2 regions of the Rhodococcus sp. SJ-3 genome follow, and region 2 is predicted to be linked to the other one. Evidence: riboswitches for the same ligand, from Rfam matches in the RefSeq annotation. Region 2 holds a riboswitch; the other holds the start of a gene.
What was found. A riboswitch is a leader RNA that binds a small molecule or an ion and turns the genes downstream of it on or off. The one in region 2 is predicted to bind cobalamin.

Region 1: linked by a shared signal. The riboswitch ahead of ACTDXD_RS19035 (FecCD family ABC transporter permease) and the one ahead of metE (5-methyltetrahydropteroyltriglutamate--homocysteine S-methyltransferase) in region 2 are both predicted to bind cobalamin.

The regions. Positions count from the first base shown of each region.
Region 1 covers NZ_CM123306.1:4,078,410-4,087,555, forward strand. The annotation lists gene ACTDXD_RS19025 (ABC transporter substrate-binding protein) at 1-139, opposite strand, end outside; gene ACTDXD_RS19030 (ABC transporter ATP-binding protein) at 132-920, opposite strand; gene ACTDXD_RS19035 (FecCD family ABC transporter permease) at 932-2,011, opposite strand; cobalamin riboswitch at 2,167-2,349, opposite strand; gene ACTDXD_RS19040 (SDR family oxidoreductase) at 2,448-3,107, opposite strand; gene ACTDXD_RS19045 (TetR/AcrR family transcriptional regulator) at 3,269-4,570, opposite strand; gene ACTDXD_RS19050 (hypothetical protein) at 4,942-5,130, shown strand; gene ACTDXD_RS19055 (MlaE family ABC transporter permease) at 5,511-6,323, shown strand; gene ACTDXD_RS19060 (ABC transporter permease) at 6,320-7,174, shown strand; gene ACTDXD_RS19065 (MCE family protein) at 7,176-8,450, shown strand; gene ACTDXD_RS19070 (MCE family protein) at 8,447-9,146, shown strand, end outside.
Region 2 covers NZ_CM123306.1:862,452-871,597, forward strand. The annotation lists gene ACTDXD_RS03930 (ABC transporter ATP-binding protein) at 1-402, shown strand, start outside; gene ACTDXD_RS03935 ((2Fe-2S)-binding protein) at 395-1,042, shown strand; gene ACTDXD_RS03940 (DUF7676 family protein) at 1,039-1,599, shown strand; cobalamin riboswitch at 1,785-1,989, shown strand; gene metE (5-methyltetrahydropteroyltriglutamate--homocysteine S-methyltransferase) at 2,141-4,423, shown strand; gene ACTDXD_RS03950 (cobalamin-independent methionine synthase II family protein) at 4,450-5,667, shown strand; gene ACTDXD_RS03955 (helix-turn-helix domain-containing protein) at 6,003-7,115, shown strand; gene ACTDXD_RS03960 (RES family NAD+ phosphorylase) at 7,115-7,825, shown strand; gene ACTDXD_RS03965 (HpcH/HpaI aldolase/citrate lyase family protein) at 7,980-8,894, opposite strand; gene ACTDXD_RS03970 (CaiB/BaiF CoA transferase family protein) at 8,891-9,146, opposite strand, start outside.

The DNA.
Region 1 (9,146 bases), 2.6 Mb from region 2:
CCGACGCAACCTCCTGCTGTTCGTCTGCGCTGCTGCAGCCGGCCAGCGTCATGGCTGCGGTGAGGAGGCCGACGGCCAGCGAGACCGGAGTCCTCGAACGAGGCAGGGTCTTCGAACGGGATGGGACGTACTCAGGCATGGTTCTCCGTGTGTGATCGGATCCGGGGCGAGTCGGTACCGAGCACCAGGTGCTGCCGTCCGGTCGCAGGATCGGTGAGTTGTGTTGCAGGAACGCCGAAGGCACGAGTGATCGTTGCTGGGGACAAGGCCTCGGATGCGTCGCCGTAGGTCGCGAGAGCGCCGTCGTGGAGGACGGCGACCCGATCGAAGTACGCCGCCGCGAGCGCGAGGTCGTGCATTGCGGCCACCACCGTGCAGCCGAGGCCGCGCAGTGTGTCGAGGAGGTGTATCTGATGGCGGATATCGAGATGGTTGGTCGGTTCGTCCAGGATCAGCAGGGACGATTCCTGAGCCAATCCACGAGCCAGCATGGCGCGGCGCCGTTCACCGCCCGAGAGTTGATCGCACCGGCGATCGACTGCGTGTGCCAATTCGACGGTGGTCAGTGCGCGCAGTGTGACCTCCCGATCGGATTCTTCTCCCAGGGACCAGGGTGGCCGATGGGGGATGCGGCCCATGGCGACCATCTCACCGAGCAAGAGGTCCTGAGGGGGTGTTTCCTCCTGACCGACATAGGCAATCGCTCGTGCCCGAGCACGTGGCGGAAGCGAATAGAGATCTCGGCCGTCGAGGGTGACGGTTCCCTCCGCGGGGGCGCGCAGGCCTGCGAGGGTTCGAAGCAATGTCGATTTACCGCTCCCGTTGATTCCCACCAGCGCCACCATGGAGCCGGCGGGGAAGTCGAGATCGATGCCGGACAGAATGTCCGATCCGGCGATCCGGCAGCGAACATTGCGCATCCGAATATGCATCAGTCACCGTCCGAAAAACTGTAGTGGCGGCGCCCCAGCAGGAAGAGGAACACCGGTGCCCCCACGAGACCGGTCATCACACCCAGGGGGAGTTCCTCCGGACTGAGCAGGACCCGAGCAGCGATGTCGATCCAGAGCAGGAACAGTGCGCCACCGAGTGCGGCCACAGGAAGCACCACCCGATGGCGTGCGCCCACCACGATCCTGGCGAGGTGCGGCATGATCAGGCCGACGAATCCGATTCCTCCGGACACCGAGACCAGCACGCCGACAAGAATCGACGACAAAGCGAAGAGTCCCAGTCGGAGCCCCCGCACCGGCACACCGAGTGCTCTGGCCACGTCCGGTCCGCTTGCCAGCGCGTCGAGCCATGAATGGAGTGCGAACAGGATCGCGGCAGACGCAACCACGACGAGCAGGGCAGGGAGAATCTGCACCCACATCGCACCCGCCACGCTTCCGAGGGTCCAGTGCAGGACCGACCGAACGGCATCGCGGTCATCACTGAGGAAGACCAGGAAGCTGGAGACGGACGAGAACGCCGAGGCCATGACCACGCCGGTGAGAATGAGACGGAGTGGGGTCAGGCCCCCCTGTGCAATGGAGATGCCGAAGACCGCGGCTCCGGCGACCATGGCGCCGATCAGGGCGCCCAACGACAATGCCCACACACCGATAGTGGTCAGGACACCGAACATGATGACGAGAGTGGCCCCGACGCCGGCACCGGCGGAGATACCCAGAAGATAGGGATCGGCCAGCGGATTTCGCACCAGGGTCTGCATTGCGGCCCCGGCCATGGCCAGGCCTGCACCGACGATGAGCGCCATCAGGATGCGGGGAGCACGAAGTTCCCAGATGATCGTGTCGTACACCGGGTCGGGGCCGACCCCACCGGTGAAATGTGCTCGCACCACGTCCCATGTGGCGGACAGCGGCACCGGCTCGGACCCGAAGGTCAGCGACATGAATCCGCTGAGGACGATCGCGAGGGCGAGGACGACCAGGAGCGGGATCGCCGGAATTCGTGTGTGCTGCGGTGGCGTGGTGCGCTGAGGTGACTTCGCGACCTCGAGCAACTCAGCACCCCGACGGTGCGGACTCCGTGACCTGTCGTGGGGTCGGTAGGTCGCTTCGTGCGGAGGCGTGAACACGAATGGGGAGGGCGGTGCCATCGGTCTGGGCGCGCATCGATCGTTCTCTCGTATCAGGGGCCCAATCGCGAGGCCCACGTGTGTGATTCGGTGAGCCAGCAGGTCTTCGGACTCAGGGTCGTTCCGACAGGGCGCCTTCCCGGACCGATTCCGGTCCAGTGGCACGTGCCCTGTCGGTCGCCTTCACCGCTGCGCGACAGTTCCGGAGTTGCACCGGATTCCCTTGCATTTCTGATGCACGTACTGCATCAGGGCTGCGTCTGACTCGTGGAGAACGTAACACAGGCGTAACAATGGCCGTGGGTCCGGACCCGCTGTGCGAGATCCGGGGTCCACGGCGTCGATCTACCGGTGACGACCGTCAGCGGAGTGCGTCGAGCGCCTCCGCGATCGGTGTGTCGCCGTTGTTGAACTCGATCATGCGACCGGCGGTCTCGGGACGCTCGAGCACTGCAGCGATCACGGCGGCGACATCGGCGCGCGAGACCTGCCCCTTGTCTCTCGCACCCTGACCCTCGATCTCGATCCGTCCGGTCGGGGGATCCAGGGTGAGGGCGCTCGGCCCGAGAATGGTCCACTCGAGATCGGTGCCGCGCAGGTGTGTATCGGCGGCGGCCTTCGCCTCTGCGTACGGATGGAAACTGTTGTCCTCGGGCACACCGTGGTCGGGTCTCGCCCCGAAGTACGACACCATCACGTACCGCCGCACGCCTGCCTCCTGCGCGGCTGTCATCGATGCGATCGCGGCATCACGGTCCACGGCGTACGTGCGGGCGGGGTTGCCGCCGCCCGCACCCGCCGACCACACCACCGCATCGTGGCCCTGCAGCAGGTCGGACAGCGCCGCGATGTCGAGTTGCTCGACGTCGGCCACCACCGGCGTGCCTCCTGCGGCGCGTACGTCGTCGGCGTGGTCGGGGTTGCGAATGAACGCACTGGTCTCGTGGCCGGAGTCGGCGAGTAACCGCTCGAGGTGCAGCGCGACCTTGCCGTGTCCGCCGAAGAGTGCGATGCGTGCCATGTCGAGTGCTCCTTGTGTCCGGGGATCGGGTGCGTCTCCCAGCATGCCTTCCTTCCGATATCCGCGCGCGAAGAAGGCACGCACACTCGGTCGACGCCTGGGGCCTGCCTCTTCTGTTCGCGCGCGGAGTTGCCGGAGTGGCCGGACACGGCAGGCGATCGCTACCTGGACGGCGTGTGCGCAGACAGTGACCCGGCGGCACTCGACTTCGGCATACGCGGATTGTGTTCGGAGGATGCAGGCTGTTCGGGCGTGGAGCCGAGCAGTACCGACATCATCACCGCATGGATCCGCGGCGCCTGTTGCCGCACGGCGTTGGGACCGAGGAACACACCCAGATCGGGAACGAGGTTGAGCGCTGCGTACAGAAGGAAGCGTGATTCGACGCTCGAGAGTTCGGGGCGTACCTCGTTGAGGAGGGTGGCCCATTGTTCGACGTCGAGTCGCTGGCGCATACGTAGATCTGCCCGCGGTCCGGGAGGCACATTGATCAGCTCCGCAAAGTACACGGACATCAACTCCCGCTGCGAGATGCAGAGCTCGATATACACCGTGGCAAGTGCTTCGAGGCCGTCTCGTGGGCTCGAGGTCCGCTGAAGTGCCGACTCGATCGAGGTCTCGAGCCGGTCGATCGCACGGTAGAAAGCGGCTGCGAGGATATCGGCCTTCGATGGGAAGTATCGGTAGACGCCCGACGCGGGCAGGCCTACGGTCGAGGCGATCTCCTCCACTCCGATTTCCGCGTACCCCTCCCGATGGAAGAGTTCGATCGCCGATTGCAGAAGATCCTCGCGCATGTTGTTCACCGACGACGGGTGGCGCGCAGCGGTGGGTATCGACGAAATGGGTTCTTCCGAAGAGAGATCCGACCGGGACAGTGCCACACATGCATCGACGAGGATGTGCTCGATGCGGCGCGGAGCCAGGGTGAGGCTGTGCGCAGTGATACTGCCGATTGCGCTGAGCATCGCGGCAACGAGCACGAACGTGTCCGTGCTGGAAATATCCGGGCGGATGAGGCTCACACATTCCCCGATCCTGCGGTTGACCTCCCATGCGCGCCGACGGATGGGAGAGCGATCCTCCGGTCGTAGGTACCGGCGTTCCCAGCGGTAGATACCTGCGGTGCGCCGGTTGGCGATCGTGGTGCCGATGATGGCGCAGAGATGCGCGCGGAGCTCGTCCGTAGCCGATTCGGCGTGGCCCGTCGGTGAGCTCTCGAGAGCGGACTCCAGGGCGTCCAGGAGTATGAGAGCAGAGTTGAGGAAGAGTGCGTACTTCCCCGGAAAGTGGCGGTACAGAGCGGATTTGGTGATTCCGACCTCGTCGGCGATGTCTTCGACACTCACGCCGTGGTAGCCACGTTCGCTGAAGGCGATCGCGGCCGCAGTGGCGATCTGGTCTCGCCGGTTCTTCGGCCGCGATCTGCGCTCGGCCTGAGGGGAGGGAGTCTTGCCGACCACGCGCACCTACTTCTGTTGCTCGGGCTGCCCTGGCTGCGATGCGGCGGGCATCTCTCTTCGGGCGAGCATACGCTGCTTGCAGCGGCGAACCATCATGCACATGTGAACCGTTGTTTGCTGTCATATGTGTGCAGAAACGCGAGACGGGCAGCATAATCCTAGTTCAGGGCGGGGTTGTGGTTCTCGTGTCCGATGGATAGCTCTTCGGAATGACCGTTCACAAAACTCTATCGTTTCGAATGCGGCGGTGATACCGTCCCCGGCGAGCACCCTGCGTCGAGGTGCTTTCCGCGATCCGGATCCGTTGTCCCTACTGATTGCTGGAGGCCCGTCCGGTGTTCGACACTGCACGCAGGGTTCTGTCCTACGAGATGTCCGTGGCCGAATTCATCGGTCTGGTCGTTCTGATCGCCATTCCGTACGGATTGATCGGAGTGATCTGGACTCTCACCCACACCTCGCACCTTGCGGACATGGAAGGTGTCGATCTGGTGATCTCGTTCCTGGGCTCGATCGTGTGCTGGCCTGTTCTGACGTTCTCCGACGTGTGCATGACGTGAACGGCGAACTCGCCGCACGCTGAAGGGTATGGCGGCTCGTGTTCTGTACGACTGTTCTCCTGTGGCATCCGATCGCCTCTCGCGATCGTTGTGGCATGTGCGAGTGATGGGCGGCGGGCAATAGTAGAACAGACTGGCACCAAGCATGTTTCGTCGGCCGTCCCCACCGGGGCATGCCGAGACGCAGGGCGTGGAAGGCGCGCTCTATAACCTAGAATGAGTGTTCACTTGAACCTTGTCGGTCGGAGACTTGTGTGCCACACTTCACTGCAAATCGAAGACTGTTTCCGGTGGTGTTGCCGATGTGCTCGGTTACCGGATGGGGGTGATCCGCGTGTGCGGAGAACGGTTGTGGGGTGCGAAATGAAGGGATTCAGTAGATGACCTACGAGCTGCCGGCATCGCGCGGTCCGGTTCGCGACGTCGCGACCGAGGGTGGTTTCCTGATCGGGTTCGCCGTGCAGTCGCTGGTCGTCCTGATGGTTGCCATCATCCGACGACGACTGTCGCTGCACGAAACCGTCACGCAGACCCTGTTCATCGGACGGGTGTGCACCGGACCGTCTCTGCTGCTGATGATTCCGGTCGGCGTATTCATCGCCGTGTCGGTCGGCGAACTCGCCGGACGGATCGGGGCCGGTGGTTACTCGGGCGCGGTCGTCGCTTTCATCATCGTCGGCCAGGCATCGGCGCTCGTGTGTGCACTCATGCTTGCGGGTGTCGCCGGATCGGCGATCTGCACAGATCTCGGGTCACGCAAGATCCGCGAAGAGATCGACGCGATGGAAGTAATGGGACTCGACGTCCTCGAACGTCTTGTGGCGCCGCGACTCGTCGGTGCCGTCGTAGTGTCTCTCGCGCTGTGTTCGATGGTCACTCTCGGTGGTGTCGCCGCATGCTGGCTGTATCACATCTATGTGCAGCACCTACCCGCCGGAACATTCATGGCGACATTCTCGGAATACGGACGACCAGCTGATTTCGTTATGGCACTGGTGAAATCAGCGGTCTTCGGTTTGCTCTCCGCCCTCGTGGCGACGTTCAAGGGACTGCACACGAAAGGCGGCCCGCGCGGCGTCGCTGACGCGGTGAACGAGGCGGTCGTGATCGCGTTCGCACTCGTGTTCATCGTCAACACCGCGCTGTCTGCCCTGTACACGGTCATCGTTCCAGCTGTCGGTGAGTTCGCATGACACTTGCAACACGTGAACCGATCGCGGGTGCGACACGGGCGGTGGGGCGTGTCGGCGACAACCTCGCGACACTCGGAATGCATGTCTCGTTCTACTTCCGTACCATCGCTTCGATTCCATATGCTCTCAGCAAGTTTCGGAAGCATGTTTTTGCTCAGATCAGTGAGGTGAGCTTCGGAACCCAGTCGTTGCTGTCGGGCGGCGGAACGATCGGCATCGTCTTCGCCATGTCGCTCGCCGCGGCGATGATGCTGGGGGTGGAGACCCAACGCGGTCTCGAGCTCGTCGGGATGACCACGATGTCCGGGATGCTCTCGGCCGTCGCGAACACTCGCGAGCTCGCCCCCGTAGTCGTCGCGATCGCACTGTCGGCGAAGGTCGGTGTCGGTTTCACCGCACAGATCGGCGCCATGCGCATCTCCGACGAGATCGACGCGCTGGATTCCATGGCCATCCGGTCGATTCCGTTCCTCGCCGCGACCCGCGTGCTTGCCGCGATGGTGTGCGTCATCCCGATCTACATGATCGGCCTTCTCGCCAGTTACCTGTCCACCCGCCTCGTCGTGGTGTATTTCAACGGGGCCTCGGCAGGGACCTACGACTACTTCTTCCACCTGGTTCTCACGCCGCAGGATCTCCTGTACTCGGGTATCAAGGCGATGGTGTTCGCTGTGGTCGTCAGCCTCGTGCACTGCGCCTACGGGTACTACGCGTCCGGAGGGCCCGCAGGTGTGGGCGCAGCGGCAGGCCGTGCGCTGCGCACCGCGATCCTGTCGATCGGTGTGCTCGACGTGCTGCTCACGTTCGCGCTGTGGGGTCTGGTTCCCGAAGTTCCCGGAATGGGGGTGTGACATGGATCGGCCCACCTCACGTCAGAGAACGAGATACATTGCCTACGGCGCGCTGAGTCTCTGCCTTGCGATGGGTGTCGCGGCAGGCATGGTGCTCCGCGGCACAGGAACCTTCGAGAGCACCGACGACGTCTTCGTCGAGGTCCCCGCCGCTGCCGGGCTCGTCAACGGGGGAGCGCCCGTGCGGTATCACGGCGTCGAAGTCGGACGGATCGCCTCCGTGGAGGCCGGCTCGACCGAGTCCCAGGTGCGCCTGGCCATCGACTCGGCTGCTGCGAAGCTCGTGCCGTCGGCGGTTCTCGCCCGCGTCGTGCCCCGCACCTTCTTCGGCGACATCTACGTCGAACTCGTCGACCCGGAAGGCGACGCGACCATCACCGCAGGCGGCACGCTCGGGGAGGTCGATACCATCGTCGTCGACTCCGGACCGGAAGCCGTCGCAATGTACGACGTGTTCACGAAGATGGCCGGTGTCCTCGACGACATGCGTCCGGATCAGCTCTCGGTCGCACTGAGTGCGTTGAGCAGCGCGCTCGACGGACACGGTGAAACCATCGGGCGCACGATCGACAGATTTGCCGCCGTCAGCGACACGATGGCTCCTGCTGCCGCCGACTTCCTCGATGCGACACCACAGTTCGTCGAGGTCATGCGGTCGTTGTCGGTCGCCACCCCGGACATCGTCGGAATGGTCGCATCGGCTGCCGAGGTGTCCGGCGCCATCGTCGAGAGCCGCGATCGGCTGGCCGACACCTTCGATGCCGCGACCCTGCTCGCAGCGTCGGTCGACGGATTCACCGGCGAGCGCCGTGATTCGATGATCACGGTCACCAACTCGGTCGGCACGATCCTCGCCACGACGGCAGCCAACCCGAGCGGCCTGTACAGCACGCTGGAGAACGCCGAACTGTTCGGCAACGCCGGAGCGCGGGTTTTCTCGACCGGACGATTCAACATCACCGCCGTACCGTCGTTCGCCGACCCACTGCCGTACACGTCGGCGGATTGCCCGAGCTACGGGTCCATGACCGGACGCGAATGCAACAGTCCCGGCAACAGCACCTACAGTACGCCCACGCGGATCGTCGGCACTGAATCGACGAAGATCGTCGGCGGCCCAGGCGAAGCCGAGGCATTGAAGCTTCTCGAGGATGCATTGGGTACTGCCGGAGTGGCCCTGCCCGACCCCCTCGGCGAGGTCGCCGAAGCCCTGAATCCCGCGACCTCGTTCATTCTCGGACCGCTCGTCCGTGGCAACGAGGTGCAGATCCCGTGAAACTCACTCGTTCCCAAGTGCTGTCGCTCGCAGGCTACTGTGTGGTCGGTGCGGTCTGCGGAACACTGGTGTTCAACACGCTGGCCGAGCCGGTCCGCGGATCTTCCGATCACTACATTCTCGAGTTCACCGACGTGGAAGGCCTAGGCGTCGGCAATCCTGTCACGCTGTCCGGCGTGCGGGTCGGCCGGGTCGATGCGATCGACGTCGCCGACGCCGACGGCGGCGGTGCGATGGCACGCGTGACCGTCGAGATCGAAGGCGATCAGATACTCACCAGCGGCGTTCGCGCGACAGTGCGCTACGGCGACATGCTTGGTGCCCGGTACGTGGCCATCACGATGCCCGAACCGTACGTCGACGCACCCGCAGTGTCCGACGTGCTCGCCCCTGGCGCGGTGGTTCCGGTCTCGCAGACCACGCCACCGGTCGACCTGACCGCGTTGATGAACGGGTTCCGGCCGCTGTTCGACTCCCTGCCGCCCGACGAGGTCAACGTCCTCGCACGCAACCTCACCGACACGTTCAACGGACGCAGCGACGCCGTCGCGCAGTTCCTCGACCGGGTGGCGGTCCTCACCGGAAGTCTCGGAGATCGCGAAGACATCCTCGGTGAGGTCGTCGTGAACATGACACGGCTGCTCGGAACGCTCGACAACCGCTCCGGTGAGCTGAGCTCGCTCGTCGACGGACTGT
Region 2 (9,146 bases):
GGCGCGGCAGAACTGGCGTCCCGGCAGTTCAGCGAGCTGTCCGATGGGCAACGGCAACGCACGCTCACTGCCCGCGCGCTCGCTCAGGATCCCTCGCTGCTCGTACTCGACGAACCGACATCGTTTCTCGACGTTCCCTCGAGGGTCGAGCTCGTCGACGTGCTACGTCGGCTCGCTCGTGAACAGAACCTGGCCGTGATCATGTCCACCCACGAACTCGAACTCGCGCTGCGTGTGTCGGACCGGATGTGGTTGCTCGACGGCGACCGGACACTGACCTGCGACTCCCCCGCTGCGCTGGCCGAATCAGGGCGTATCGGGGCAGCATTCGATCGTGGGCGGATGCGCTTCGATCCGCGCACACTGGTGTTCGACCTCGAACCGGAGGACAGCCGTGCCTGATGCTGCTGCAGTACTCGAACGCATCGCCGCGCTGAGTCCCTACTTCGCGGTGAGCACCGGTCCGGTATCGGACAGCCGGTGGCAACCGACCTCTGCGCTGCGCGACTGTACGGTTCGCGATCCTCTGGTGTCGGACACGGCGCACCGAATGGGAACCGGGGAGACGCGAGTGGCCGCGTCGACTCTGTTCTTCGGCTACGCCGCACGAATGTGGTCCGTTGCGTTGGGCTCGGTCGTGGACTCCGGCCGATGCATCCGGCTCGACCCGGAGACGTTGCTGTGGCGCAACGACGGGGGTCTGCGTCTGCACATCGTCGACCCCGAATTCGGTTCGGCCACCGGTGAAGTTCTCGATGACCAGCTCGAACCGCTTATCGAGGCGTGGAGCGACATCGTCGCCCCCGGGTTGATGTGGGGGAACTCCGCGTCTGCGCTCATCGGGGCCGGACGAGTGATCGGTGAAGCAGCGCAGACACACATCGACACGCTCTTGGACGATCCCCGTCTGGCCGGCGCGCTGGTTCGCTCGACCGGCCGGCGTCGCAGTTGCTGCCTGTACTACCGCGTCCCCGGGGGCGGAGTGTGCGGCGACTGCGTCTTCCCCAGCCCACCGAAAACATCGACGAAGGAGATTCTGTGACAGTCGTATTCGACCCCGAGATCGTCGACACCGAGGACGGCGGTCGCGAACAGCGCTGGGCACTTCCCACCGACGAGGACTCACTGCTGCGTCTGATCCGGCTGCTGTTCGACGAGTACTGGAACGACATGTGGTTCGGCCTGCTCATCGAAGGTTCGGCGCTCGAGGTCGCCGCGCCCAACGCTCCGAAGAAGATCTCGATGTACGACGGGTATGCGACCGTCGACTTCGGTCGCTGGCATTTCCATCTGTGCATCGGCGAGCACACCGCGAGCGGCCCGGAACTCGGCCGTATCCGCCGCTGCAGCCGCGCCGAGTTGTACCGCAGGATCGGCAAGGACGACGCCCCGACATCGTGGGGTGTACGCCTGTTCAACGGCCGCGACGAGCAGATGCTCACTGTCATGTTGCCCACCCCGTTCCTCACCAACATGCAGCAACTGACCGAGGCACCTGTGTGGGAGCACCTCGAGGCGTGGGATCGGATCCGCTCGGAGTTCCTCGGCCTGGAGCCGGATCCCCGCGACCGCACCGGTAAAGGCTTTCGCCACTCCTGACCAGCACAGCCGACAGGAACGCACCGACGAAACTACAACCCGCGCAGACAGATACAACCCTTGGGAAGGGCGGTATCTGTCTGATTGCGTTGTAGCCGTTCCGCTTCAGCGATTGCCCATTCGAACGAGGACGTGGCTATACTCCGGGATGTAGTTGGTTCGCCGTGCCGGTCGTGAGGAGCCCCGAAGACCGTGGCGGCGTCGACGCATCCTCGATCGGGATGCGGAGAGGGAACCCGGTGAGAATCCGGGACTGTCCCGCAGCGGTATGCAGGAACGACCGCCGTCATCAGCACTGGGCATCATCCCGGGAAGCGACGGCCACTAGGTACGGGCCCACAGGCCCGGGCGCTTGCAAGTCCGAAGACCTGCCATCTGCGCCGGGCACGCCGTGCCCGGCGGTGTGCCGCCTCGTGGACAGGGCGCGCGGACCGGCATCGCATTCTTTCGCTCCGGCTGGATCGGAGTCGACTGGGCTCGGTCGGATTCGTGCACCCAACGGGCGGTAGGCCACCACGGACCGACCACCGGAGTACCACCAGTGTCTACATCCTCTGCACCGGCCTTCCACGCCACCGTTCTCGGATCCGCACGGATCGGACCGAACCGCGAGCTCAAGAAAGCCGTCGAATCCTATTGGGCCGGAAAGATCGATCGCGACGCCCTGGATAAGGTCGCTGCCGATCTGCGCGTCGACACCTGGGCCGCACAGCGCGATGCCGGGCTCGACTCGATCCCTGTCAACACGTTCTCGTACTACGACCACGTTCTCGACACCGCAGCCATGCTCGGCGCACTGCCGCCTCGTGTGTCAGGAATCGCCGACGACCTCGACCGCTATTTCGCCGCAGCGCGAGGCAACGACGACGTCGCACCGCTCGAGATGACGAAGTGGTTCGACACCAACTACCACTACCTCGTGCCGGAAATCGGCCCGGACACCGTCTTCGCCCTCGACACCTCGAAGGTTCTCGGCGAGGTCGCCGAGGCCCGTGCGCTCGGTATTCCTGCCCGCCCGGTTGTCGTCGGACCACTGACGTTCCTGCTGCTGTCGAAGGCCGTCGACGGGCAAGGCCCGCTGCTCGACCGCGTCGGTGAACTCGTCCCGCTCTACCGGGATCTGCTGGCGCAGCTCGCCGCCGCCGGGGCCGAGTGGGTGCAGCTCGACGAACCCGCACTCGTCCGCGATCTCGACGACGCGACCGTCGCCGCGGTCGAGCAGGTGTACGGCACGCTCTCGCAGGCGCAGGACCGTCCCGCAATCCTCGTCGCCTCCTACTTCGGCAACCTCGGTCCGGCGCTCGCTGCGCTCGCCCGCACCGGTGTCGAAGGCCTCGCAGTCGACCTCGTCGCAGGTGACGCGGCCGGCATCGCCGGACTGCCTACTCTGTCGGACAAACTGATCGTGGCGGGTGTGGTGGACGGCCGCAACGTGTGGCGCACCGACCTGGAGAAGGCGCTGGCGGCCCTCGCGACACTGCTCGGCTCGACGGGTTCGGTGGCGGTGTCGTCCTCGTGCTCGTTGCTGCACGTTCCGTACACGGTCGAGGCAGAATCAGGCCTCGACGAGTCGCTGCGCGCGTGGCTGGCGTTCGGTGCGGAGAAGCTCGCCGAGGTGGCCACGCTGTCGACCGCGCTGCGCAGTGGCCGCGACGCCGTGGCGTCCGAGCTCGACGCGGCTCGTGCCGCCGCCGAGCTGCGCGCGTCCGATCCTCGTCTGCGCAACAACCAGGTGCGCGGCATGCTCGACTCGATCACGGGGGATCGCAGTCGCACGTCGGCCGATCAGCGCCGCGAGATCCGGCAGCAGCACCTCGACCTGCCTTTGCTGCCGACCACGACGATCGGGTCGTACCCGCAGACCACCCGGATCCGCGTTGCCCGCGCTGCACTGCGTAAGGGCGAGATCGAGCGGGCCGAGTACGTGCAGCAGATGCGTGACGAGATCGCCGAGGTGGTCTCCCTGCAGGAAAAGCTCGGAATCGACGTGCTCGTGCACGGTGAGCCGGAGCGAAACGACATGGTGCAGTATTTCGCCGAGCAACTGGACGGTTTCTTCGCAACCGAGAACGGCTGGGTCCAGTCCTACGGCAGCCGTTGCGTGCGTCCGCCGATCCTCTACGGCGACGTCGCGCGCCCCGACGCCATGACCGTCGAGTGGATCACCTACGCTCAGTCGCTCACCGAGAAGCCGGTCAAGGGCATGCTCACCGGTCCCGTGACGATCCTTGCGTGGTCGTTCGTCCGCGACGACCAGTCCCTTGCCGACACCGCCGATCAGATCGCCCTGGCCATACGCAACGAGACGGTGGACCTGCAGGCCGCAGGAGTCCGCATCATCCAGGTCGACGAGCCCGCACTGCGAGAGTTGTTGCCGCTCCGCGTCTCCGAGCAGGCCGAGTACCTGAAGTGGGCTGTGGGAGCCTTCCGGCTCGCGACGTCGGGCGTGGCGGATTCGACCCAGATCCACACCCACCTGTGCTACTCCGAATTCGGCGAGGTCATCGAGGCTATCGCCGAACTCGATGCCGACGTCACCTCCATCGAGGCTGCACGTTCACACATGGAGGTTCTCGACGACCTCAACGCAGTCGGATTCGATCTCGGCGTGGGTCCCGGCGTCTACGACATCCACTCACCGCGTGTTCCGAGTGAGGACGAGATCGCCGAGTCTCTCCGTGAGGCGCTGCGCGCTGTTCCGGCCGAGCGCCTGTGGGTCAACCCGGACTGCGGCCTCAAGACGCGCGGCACCGACGAAGTCACGGCGTCGTTGACGAACCTCGTCGCCGCGGCGGCAACAGTTCGATCCGAGCTCGACCGATAACGATTCCCAGAAAGAACTCGATCACCATGAGCACCAAACACATTCGCACCACCCACGCCGGGAGCCTCCCTCGCACCGACGAACTGGTGGCCGCCAACCGGGCACGCCGGGAGGCCGCAGACGGGTTCAGACTCGACACGACGACCGAGTACTCGGAACTACTCGCCGGACAGGTCGAGGCCTTGGTCCGTCGCCAGGTCGACCTCGGGATCACCACTCCCGGCGACGGTGAGTACGGAAAGGCGATGTCTTCGGCCGTCGACTACGGTGCCTGGTGGTCGTACTCGTTCCAGCGCGTGTCCGGGCTGGAACTGGCCGAAGGTGGGCCGTTCGGCGGCGAGCCTGCCCGGTCGACTCCGGGCAACGTGCAGCTCACGACGTTCCCGGACCGACGCGACTGGACGAAGTTCGCCGACGCGTACGGCGACCCGAGGAGCGGTGTCTCCGTCGGCGACGAGGCACCGGTGTTTCCGACCGCGACGGGCCCCGTCACCTACACCGGACATGATGCGATCGCATCGGACATCGCGAACCTGAAAGTCGCCCTGTCCGCGTCCGGTGCAGACAACGGCTTCATCACCTCGCTCTCGCCCGGTAGCGCATCGCGGATCGGGAACGAGTACTACAAATCCGAAGAAGAGTTCATCTGGGCATGCGCGGACGCGATGCGCGAGGAGTACCAGGCGATCATCGATGCCGGAATGATCCTGCAGATCGACGATCCGTCGATCGCCGAGAACTGGGATCAGATCAACCCGGAACCGACGGTGGAGGACTATCTCGCCTTCACCCGCATCCGCATCGAGGCACTCAACCATGCACTGCGCGGATTGCCACAGGACCGGATCCGTTTCCACCTGTGCTGGGGCAGCTGGCACGGGCCGCACACCACGGACCTCGAGTTCAAGTACCTCGTCGAGACGATGCTGACGATCGATGCCGGTTCGTATTCGCTCGAGGCCGCGAACGTCCGTCACGAGCACGAATGGCGGGTCTGGGAAGACGTGACGCTACCCGACGGCAAGCAGATCGTGCCGGGCGTGATCAGTCACGCCACGAATGTGGTCGAGCATCCCGAACTCGTCGCGGACCGGATCGAGCGGTTCTCGAGTGTCGTCGGCCCCGAGAACGTGATCGCCTCGACGGACTGCGGTCTGGGCGGTCGAATCCACCCGCAGATCGCGTGGGCGAAGCTCGAATCGCTCACCAAGGGTGCAGAACTGGCATCCGCGCGTCTCTGGTAATCGGTGCGGCTCCTGCGTGGTTCCGGTGGCGACTGCCACCGGAACCACGCACTGCGGCGCTTCTGCACGTGAGCGCGTGTGACCCTTCCGACCCACGTTCCGCGTGGGCGTTCAAGCAGAACCGGTTCCCGGGCGGATGAGACCCGTTTCATATGCGGCGATGACGGCCTGGACCCGGTCACGCAGGGAGGAGGGACACCGCGATCTCCGCATTGGACAACCCCGCACCCAGCAACCGCAGCGTCTCGACCTCACGGGCGGTCAACAGACCGAGTCGCGAGGGCTGTAGCGGGAGGGCGGCCGCGCCGGAGGCGAAGGCCTCGATGAGCGTGCGGGTGACAGACGTGCCAGGAGCGACTCTGCTGCCGCAACCCGTAGAGCATGTACACGAGGTCGTCGCGTCTGACGTCCTCGAGGAGGAAACCACTGGCGCCGGCACGCAGCGCATCGACGATGCACTCGTCCTGATCGAACGTCGTGAGCATGACCACCCGCGACGGAGTCTCGGCGCAGACGATACGCGCGCCTCCATTCCATCCATCCCCGGCATGCGGATGTCGAGGAGTGCCACGGCCGCCGTTCCCGTCGCGAAGGCGCTTCGGTCGGCGGCGTTCCGCCTGTTCCAGAACGGCAAGCGCCAGCTTGACGTGCGCGGCGTCGACGAGCTGCCCGTCCACGCTCGTCGCCGAGACCCTGAGCTTCCGCCTCGCGTTCGTATCCGTCGGCGTCCGCGAAATCGGGATACGGGCGTCGATGGCGAGCAGCCCACCATGCAGCACCTCCTCCATATCACGCAGATCCCGCGTATCCCGCGTATGCTGGTAGACGAGCAGATACAGGAGATGGGTGGGATGACGACACACATGACAACGACCCCGATTACCACACTGGAACAAGTCTCGCAGGCCGTAGCCGACGCGGTCACCGAGGCCAAGATGGGTCTCAGCGGGACGCTCCGGAGGACGCTCAGTCAGTCTCTGGTCGATCACCTGCTCGCAAGCGTCCCTGCGCTGCAGGTCGACGCCGAGGACGACTGGGGACCGAGAATCTCGGCCGAAGAGGCCGCAGCGCTCGAGCAGGCCAACCTGGCACTACAGGTCGAGCAGCGGCGCGCCGAGCTGAGCGTGTCCCTGTCGCGAACCCAAGCCGCTGACGTTCTCGGCATCTCCCCGCAGACAGTGTCCGAGTGGGTTGCTCAGCGTCGCCTGATCGGCCTCAAGGACGGTCGCGAGTGGCGTTTCCCGGCGTGGCAGTTCACTCCGGACAATGCCGATCCGGTTCTACCCGGCCTGACGCGACTCGCCGATACCTTCCCCGGCGGGGAGGTGAGCCTGTCGCGGTGGATGAGCCGGCCGAACGACAACTTCGACGGTCGTACACCCGCGCAGGAGATGATCCGGAACAGTGACCACGTGTTCGCTGTCGTCCGGACACTGGCAACCGCCTGATGGCCAAGCCCCTCGATCCGCCTGCCCGTCCACTGCCTGCCGCGAACCATCTGTGGACATGGACACCCGCTGATGGTGCCGCGGCACCCTGGTACCGGATCTACCACCACGATCGGTTCACCTCCGGTGGCGCAGCGTTCAAGCCCTACGGTCCGAGCGGCCGGTTCGATCACCACACCCCCTCGTTCACCGACCCGTCGATCGATCCGGACGGTCGTTCGGTCCTCTACCTCGGAATCGACCTCGCAACCTGCGCCGGTGAAGTGTTCGGCGAGGCCGGGGTCGCGGCACTGTGCTCGAAGTGGCGTGCCGCCCAGGTACGCCCGCTACGCGAGATCGTCACGTTCGACCTGGACGAACCCGGTGCTGCGATGGCAATCGGCGCGTTGCCCGCGCTCGCTTCCGGCAACGAGAACCGCGAGCTCACCCAACAATGGGCCCGCGCGATCTACGAGGATCAACCCGCCGCCACGAAGATCGAAGGGATCCACTACCGATCTGCCTACCGTGGCGACCGCGCCCTCGCACTGTGGGATTGCTCCGACGACGTCGAGGTCGCCGTCGACCGACACAACCGGCTTCTGGATCTCCCGCTCGATCACGGCCGGGGCCGGGCTCTGATGCTGAAGGCGCTCGAAAGCACCGGTATCCCGTTAACCTCGATCCCGGACGCCGACTGCGTCGCGTGCCGCAGGGCATCCAAGACGTAATCGCCCTGATCGCACATCGTGAGCATGACCACCCGCGAAGAATCCCAGCGAGGCGAGGAAGGCCACGTGCCCGACGGTCCAGGCGATACCGGGCACACGCTCACCGTCGATCCCGTCCAGCAGTCGCACCACTCCGTAGACGACGGTGAGCAGTTCAGCGTCGCGCCCGCTCCGCCTGTTCCAGAACGGCAAGCGCCAGCTTGACGTGCGCGGCGTCGACGAGCTGCCCGTCCACGCTCGTCGCACCGAGACCCTGAGCTTCCGCCTCGCGATAGGCCTCGAGATTCCGCTTCGCCTGGCCGATCTCCTCCTCCGTAGGTGAGTACACCTCGTTGGCGATGTCGATCTGAGACGGGTGGATCGCCCATTTGCCGCTGAAACCCAACGCCGATGCACGACGGGCCTCGCGTTCGTATCCGTCGGCGTCCGCGAAATCGGGATACGGGGCGTCGATGGCGAGCAGCCCACCGATGCGTGCAGCGGTCAGCACGGTCATTCGCGCGTAATGCCAGAAGTCACCGGGGTATTCGTCGCGCGGCCGGAAGTTCGTGTCGACCCGGGCTCCCTGCGACACCGAGAGGTCGCCTGCGCCGAAGATCAGTGCGTCCAACCGGGGGCTGGACAGCGCGATCTCCTCCGCGTGCGCGACACCGGCGACGTCCTCGATGAGCACTTCCAGCCGGATACGTTTCGTCATGCCGAGGGTGTCCTCGACCTGCGTGAGGAGGGTGTCGACCCACCACACGTCACGAGCGGCGGTGACCTTGGGAACTATGACGACATCGAGGTTCTCGCGCGCTCCGGTGACGACCTCGACGATGTCTCCGTACGCCCAGCGGGTGTCGATACCGTTCATCCTGATCGCGCGGGCGGTGTGTCCCCAATCGAGTTCGTTGAGCGCACGAACAGCTTTGCCGCGGGCCTCTTCCCGCTCCGCGGGGGCGCAGGCGTCCTCGAGGTCGAGGAACACGAGGTCGGCATCGGAAGCGGCAGCCTTGGCGAACATCCGCTCGTTGGACGCCGGTGTCGCCAGTTCCGACCTTCGGATCGGACGGGGCTGGGAGGTCATGACGAATTCCTTTCCGACGTGATGATGTTGCGTTCACACAGATCGACGAGTTGCTCGTCGCCGAGACCGAGGAGTTCGGTGAGGACCTCTTCGGTGTGGGCGCCCAATGCCGGCCCGAGACCGTCGACGATTCCGGGATTCCCCGAGAATCGCGGAACCGGCGCCTGGACGAGCATGCTCCCGAGGTCCGGGTCTTCGACACGGACGAACACCTCACGGGCCTTCATCTGTTCGTCCTCGACGAGCTGGGAG